One region of the Paenibacillus sp. LC231 genome, then DNA from elsewhere that is predicted to be linked to it. Evidence: riboswitches for the same ligand, from Rfam matches in the RefSeq annotation. Region 1 holds a riboswitch; the other holds the start of a gene.
What was found. A riboswitch is a leader RNA that binds a small molecule or an ion and turns the genes downstream of it on or off. The one in region 1 is predicted to bind cyclic di-AMP.
Positions count from the first base shown of each region.

Region 2: it holds a riboswitch for cyclic di-AMP, as region 1 does, so the genes downstream of both, AK95_RS15170 (universal stress protein) here and AK95_RS12790 (C40 family peptidase) in region 1, are expected to answer to the same signal.

Region 1 covers NZ_JFOM01000015.1:583,047-586,464, reverse strand. Annotated here, with positions in the region: gene AK95_RS12800 (2Fe-2S iron-sulfur cluster-binding protein) at 1-130, opposite strand, end outside; gene AK95_RS12795 (stalk domain-containing protein) at 359-1,633, shown strand; gene AK95_RS12790 (C40 family peptidase) at 1,860-2,336, opposite strand; cyclic di-AMP (ydaO/yuaA leader) riboswitch at 2,340-2,470, opposite strand; gene AK95_RS12785 (hypothetical protein) at 2,730-3,257, shown strand.
Region 2 covers NZ_JFOM01000019.1:58,173-61,590, forward strand. Annotated here, with positions in the region: gene AK95_RS15165 (TrkH family potassium uptake protein) at 1-409, opposite strand, end outside; gene AK95_RS15170 (universal stress protein) at 488-1,171, opposite strand; cyclic di-AMP (ydaO/yuaA leader) riboswitch at 1,281-1,429, opposite strand; gene AK95_RS15175 (TetR/AcrR family transcriptional regulator) at 1,608-2,240, shown strand; gene AK95_RS15180 (ABC transporter ATP-binding protein) at 2,237-3,091, shown strand; gene AK95_RS15185 (fluoroquinolone export ABC transporter permease subunit) at 3,088-3,418, shown strand, end outside.

The DNA of each region.
Region 1 (3,418 bases):
TGCGGCGAACCTCACGGCCTGCAAGTTCAATGATCGGATCCGGTACGGCTTCCATCATCTCTTCCGCTGCAGGGATCGAGGCTTTGTCTCCGCTATCCCCGCCCTTTTTCTTCTTCCAGAATTTAAACACCCGTATTATCCCCCTATGCATGTCATCATCAGGTTATGTATCAAATCCTTCATTTATTATACTGGAAAGTTTAAAAATTCAACATGCTTACTCTTATCGATTCTATGACATTGACATCATGGAATTGGAACTCTATGAAAATTTTGCTATACTAACGTATGCTAGACCCAATTCCATATTCTATGAAATCATTCTATTATTTTAATGGATCGGAGGAAATACATAAGCATGCTGCACAAACAAATAGGAAAAACAGCTGCTGCTGCCGTTCTTGCCTTATCCCTGCTCGGCACCACCCCCCATGTTAGCCAGGTACATGCAGAGCCTGCCATATCGGTAAAGCTGGATGACGTTACGCTAACCTTCGATGCGGCTCCGCGGGTTGACAGAGGGGTCACCTACGTTCCATTCCGGACGGTTGGAGAAGCACTGGGCATTCAAATCACGTGGAATAGCAAGACGCAAACCGTGAAGGCCATTGGCAGCGTGAAAGGCCAATCGACCGAAGTATTACTTCAAGTGGGGAGCACGAACGCAACCGTCAACGGTAAAAAAGTGAAGCTTGCAGCTCCGCCAGTCCAAAAGGAAGGCCGTGTGCTGATCCCGCTCAGCTCGTTCAGCAGCCAATTCGGCGTTGATGTGGGCTGGAACCAGGCGACTCGTACAGTCTCCCTGGTATCGCCGCAGCGCGACATGCATTTGAGAGCTTTCTATGCATTACAATCGTTCCAAGAACGGGATCTCGTGGAATCCATGAATTCTGTCGCCTTTGGCTGGAGCCGTATCGATCGCGAGGGTCAGTTCACGCTTCAAGGGGATGAGTACCGCCTTCCCGCTTCGGCCGGCGACGTTACGCCGCAATCAATTGTTGCCGATGCTGCAGACCAGGAGATTAAACCGTACCTCATGGTCTATGCCTTGGATGGAAACGGCGAATTAACCAAAGTCTTGAGCGACAGCAGTTTGCGCCAAAAGTCCATTGAAGGCATCACAGCCGCGGTAGCGGAGAACGGATTCGGCGGAGTTGTGCTTGATTTTGAAGGGCTCGGATTTAAACTGGATGCCGTGAAGCAGCAGAAGCTGCTCAATGATTACGTCAAGCAATTGAAAGTGGCATTGCCGAATGACGTTGCCCTGTCTTTAGCGGTGCCGCCATTGAACAGCGCTTATAAAGGATATGATTACAAGACGCTGGCCTCCATCGCTGATGACTTGATTGTTATGGCTTATCAGTACAATCCGGTCGGAACCAAATCTCAGGTTCCCGAACCGAACAGTCTCGTGGACCAAGCGATTCAGTTGGCACTCCAAGCAGGCGTCCCGAAGCAGAAGCTCTTGCTTGGCATCAGTTTAAGCAGCGAAACCGCCACTTCCGTGGACGATAAACTCGGCTTGGCCAAACGTTATGACCTGAAAGGTGCTGCTTTCTGGCGCCTAGGCTTGTTCCGCCTCTATAACAATGGAATGGAAGCTGCCGTGAATGCCTCTGTTGTTAAGGAGTAACCGAACACCCCTTGTGGGATGATCGACTTATAGTAAGAAAAACGTCTATCGAGGTACTTTCACAGATGACAGACCGCAGTTAGTAGAAGTTTTTCTTGCGATATCAGAAAGTCACAAGCTTCGAAGTTTATACTTTCCAATATCTAAAAAAAGAAAGCCTGACAAGGTCATCCCTTTGTCAGGCTTTCTGGTTATGTATCGTACCCTAAATGGCTGCGTTATCCAATTAGCTTGCGCTTCCTACCAGCTTCGCATAGTTTTCTTGACTCAAAACACGACGTGCCGTGACATAACGCGGCTCGTAATAGGAATCGCTAAGCTTGCTGATTCTGACTCCCTTGCTGCTGGAAGCATGTGCAAATTGTCCGTCACCAATGTAAACGCCTGCATGGGAAATTCCGCTACCGCTTGTATTGAAGAATACCAAATCTCCAACCCGCAGATCTTCACGATCCACATGTTCGCCCGCTTTAGCCTGGCTTTGGGAAGTGCGCGGAAGATCAATATCGAAATTTCTAAACATGTACAGTATAAATCCGGAGCAATCAAACCCGCTGGTAGTTGTTCCGCCCCATTTGTATGGAGTTCCTACCAATTGCTTCACTTGATACTGAAAATTCGGTTGTTGATCAGCAAATGCTGAAACGGCACCAGAAGAAAAAATAATTGCAGACCCTAGCAAGGTGATGACAAACTTCTTCAAAATATGTTCTCTCCTTCGATGCCTACGGAGTTAGCTAAGGGTTCGGTTGAAGGTTCCCTATACTCTCTATACAAGAGTAATTCACCCAAGACGGTTCCCCCGTTTTCACAAACGAAATTCGGCAAAATTCATTAACGTTTTGTAACCTTCTCTTAATATAGTATACAAGCAAGGATGCTGTCAATCATATCCTAAAAATCTATCGTTTTATGTTCGGAGCTGTCGTAAAGATGAAGAATTTCGGTCGGATATTAGTTAACCCTCTCACTCAGTCATGACAATTATGTAACTCTGTTTTTCTTCTCGCGCTGCTTTTTTTATTAATCTAGCAACTTTTTACAAATCTTTACGTTTACATAATAGAAATGAAATTAAAGAGGTGATCCTTCACTTATGAGTCAAATAACGATGGCAGAAGCACTAGCTGTCCGGGCAGCAATTAACCGTCTCATCAATCAGTTGATGTCGGAACGCTTGAACAATAGCAGCACGATCATTGAAAAAGGGGAGACGGCGGAATACCCTACGCGCAGCGTGGATGCCATTACGGAAGAAATCGAAGCGGCCGCAGCGGATTATAGGAAGCTGGATTTGCTGATGGCAATCTCCAATACCACGCAGACTATTCCCTGGAACGGCTCCGACATTACGATCATGGAAGCGATCGAGCTGGCCAAACAAATACGCAGCGATATCGGACAGCTTGCCCATCTCGGCTCCCGCAAGAAGCTGGAGCGCCAGAGCAGCCGTGGCAGCGGAGACGGTGCCATAACGCTGTTCAACGTCGCCTTATATGATCCGGAGGCATATCAGGCGCAAGCCCGCAAGAAGGAACGCGAGGTAACCAAGCTCTCTTCGCTGATTGAGCATGCCAATCATACGTCTCTGATTACGTTTGACGCATCCAAGTACATGGAATAGCGACAGCCGCCGGCTCCAAGCCTGCAGGTCACCCCACGTGCGGGTTTGGAGCCGGCGGTTTCCGCCGGCGGGCGGGAAAGTGCGAGCAACCGTTTATTGTTTGTCGGATACAAACAAACCTAACCAGAAACCAAAAAAATCGACTCCAGCGCAAACGGATG
Region 2 (3,418 bases), on a different contig from region 1:
CAATGAGTACCATATACATGGACAATTTAACCAAACCTTGTGCCGAGGTCGAATGCGTGGTTTGCTGAATAATCATTCGTTGCTTCAAGCCAATTCTCTTCCCCAGAACAATGGCAACCATCACGCCAAAGGTCATAAAGCCGAGCCCGCCAATTTGAATCAAGATCATGATAATGACTTGTCCAAAAGTCGAAAAAACACTACCGGTATCCAAGACAACGAGCCCGTTTACGCAGATTGCTGAGGTGGCAGTAAATAAAGCATCCAGCAGACCAATTGACCTCCCGGTGGAGGAAGAGTAGGGAAGCGCGAGCAATGCGGTCCCGATTAATATTAAAGTGAAAAAGACAAGCATGACGAGTTGAGGGGGACTCATATTTTTTTTAAGCTTGTTGATAAACAACTCCATTGTGTCAGGAGCGGAATGTTGTGTATTTCGATCGTTTGCATTCATAAATGTTCTTCTCACAAGTTCCACCCCCATTCTTTATTGATCGCCGGGTTTATCGAAGAATTTTCTGTTTTGGAAAAAAGACGAGTCTACTACTTTTCCGTGACTTATTTTCAAATATTGGATCTCGTGGTCTGTTTTTATTTTCAGCAAGCCGGTGTCAAAATCGGTATTTAACTCTTTGAAAAATAGACCTTCGGCTATTGGATCGCCCCCGGATTCCTTACTGCCAAGCAGATAATGAGAACCATCACTGTAAACAGTGACTCGAATTCCCCGTTCATGGGTGTCAGCTATTGGATCATCCATCCTTTGAACCGCTACAATGTGTAAGTCCGTCTCGCCTATCTGGTTTAAAAGCTCGTTAACAAACGAACCGCGCGTAATTTCTTGCCATCGCGTTTGACCGGATTGTCCGATGATTATTTGGGTGATTTGATGATTCTTGGCGGTTTCCGCTATGATTTCTGAAGCCTTGGGATCTTCATTCGTTTTGACAATGAAGGTTGCCCCATACTCGTTGCATTTCACTTGCCACTCAGCCATATACCTTTCTTGTGCCTGATCTAACTCACCTTCACGCAAGGGTATAACGCTCAACACAAACAGGGGGCACTTAAGCAGTCTGGCTAATTCGCCGCCTCGACGGATGAGACGTTCTCCGTTTGGACCGTAATACACGCATACCAGTATCTTTTCATTATTAAGCAGAATAATCATTCCTTTCTTTTCTAAGCACTACAGCGTTAACAAAAAAGGCCAGGAAGCAGAGACAGTTCTGCTTCCTGGCCTTGGTTGTACGGATCATGGACAAGTCAAAGTAGTAAGAGTGTTCTCTCCCAAGACGCTGACGAGGTTAGCTGTCGGATTCGGGATTGAGAGTCCCCGTTCCTTCTTATCCAGAAAGAATTCACCCCTAAAGCTTAGTCGCTTTGTTGGTTCCCCCGTTCCTCATAGAGGATTAAGCATTTATGCGTATGAAATTTATCGTAATAAATATTATGCTAAAACATGCTGAAAGTAAACAGTTACCGATAAGTAAACAACATCATATCAAATATATTGACAAACGGGACTTTGGGGAGTACTTTTATGAATATAAAATAAAATTATTCACAGAATCACAAATGGCCTGATTAAGGATGTGAAGTGCAACATGCCCAAAAAATTCTCGGACGAAGAACGTGAATGGATACGCCAAAAACTGCTGACGGAGGCACGCCATCATTTCGAAACGGCGGGCCTTCGCAAAACGAGTGTTGAAGATCTGACGAAGGCCGCCGGCATTGCCCAAGGCTCGTTCTACATGTTTTTCGGATCGAAAGAGGAATTATATTATGAACTGATTCTGGAGGAGGAGCAGCGAATTCGCAATGCCGTTCTGGATTTATTCCCTCCTGAAGAGGTCTGCAGTAAGGAAAGCATTAAACGGTTTCTCTTATATTCACTTAGGATGATGGACGAGAGCCCGATGCTTCGGCAGATGATGGATCGCGGGGAGATGGAGCTGTTGTTCAGGAAATTGCCGAAAGACTTGCTGGAGCGTAACTTTACGGAGGATCAAGACGCGCTCTTGCCTGTGATTACGGCTTGGCAGAAGGCTGGCATTTTACCTGGTACGGCACCCGAATCCATCGTGGGCATGATCAGATCCTTGGCACTGCTTACGCTGCACCAAAAAGAGATTGGAGAGGAGCAATTTACATCTACGATCGAATTGCTAGTCGAGTTATTATCTGCCGGTATGCTTGCGGTGTCTAATACGCCGAAGGGAGATGGAGCGTTGTGATCGAAGTAAGAGGGCTTCATTACACGTATCCGAATCGGAAAGAGCCGACCCTGCATGGGCTTGATTTTGTCATCCCGCCTGGCGAAATCTTTGGCTTTCTCGGCCCGTCCGGCGCTGGTAAAAGTACGACGCAAAAACTGCTGATCGGTGTTCTGAAAGGTTATCAAGGAAGTATAAAAGTCATGGGCAATGAAATCAGGGATACCGGTCCCGATTATTATGAGCGAATCGGAGTAGCTTTTGAATTCCCGAACTTCTACAGCAAATTTTCGGTTCTCGACAATTTAAAGCTCTTTCGTTCCCTTTACAAGGGGGAGACGGAGGATCCCATGAAACTGCTGGAACAAGTCGATCTAACAGATGCCGCGAATATGAAGGTTTCCCAGCTATCCAAGGGCATGAAGATGAGGTTGAATTTCTGTCGGGCGTTACAGCATGATCCAGAAATCCTATTTCTGGATGAGCCTACATCCGGATTAGACCCGGTCAATGCCCACCGAATGAAGGAATTGATACTTGCCAAAAAGGCTGCCGGTAAGACGGTTCTACTAACAACGCATAATATGCAAGCGGCAGAAGAACTTTGCGATCGGGTAGCCTTTATCGTCGACGGTGAAATCAAATTAATCGATTCACCCAGAGAGTTGAAACTTCGTAAGGGAAGAAAGGAGGTCCGAGTCGAATACAGTAGGGATGGCGAATTAACGGGGGCGGTATTTTCTCTGGATGGCATCGGTGAGAATAACCAATTTCTTAAGCTGATACAGGATTATCCCCTCGATACCATTCATTCGCAAGAGGCGTCGCTCGAACAAATTTTTATTGAGGTAACGGGGAGGCAGCTTGTATGAAGGGCCTAAGCTTATTTGTATTCGATCTGCGTTTCCAGTGGCGCCACGGATTCTATTGGGTTTATGTGTTTGTCTGTACCTGTTATTGGATACTGCTCCGATTCGTACCCGAGGCCTACCAGGAGACAACAGCGACTGTGTTGACATTCAGCGATCCCGCAGCCCTGGGGCTTATCATGGCAGGCGGTATGGTCCTGCTGGAGAGGGACCAGGGCGTTCACGATCCGTTGTTTGTAGCGCCGGTACACATTCGGGAATATTTGCTGGCGAAGGCTGCGTCTCTGTCGGTGTTATCCCTTGCGGCAGGATGGGTGATTCATATGGCGA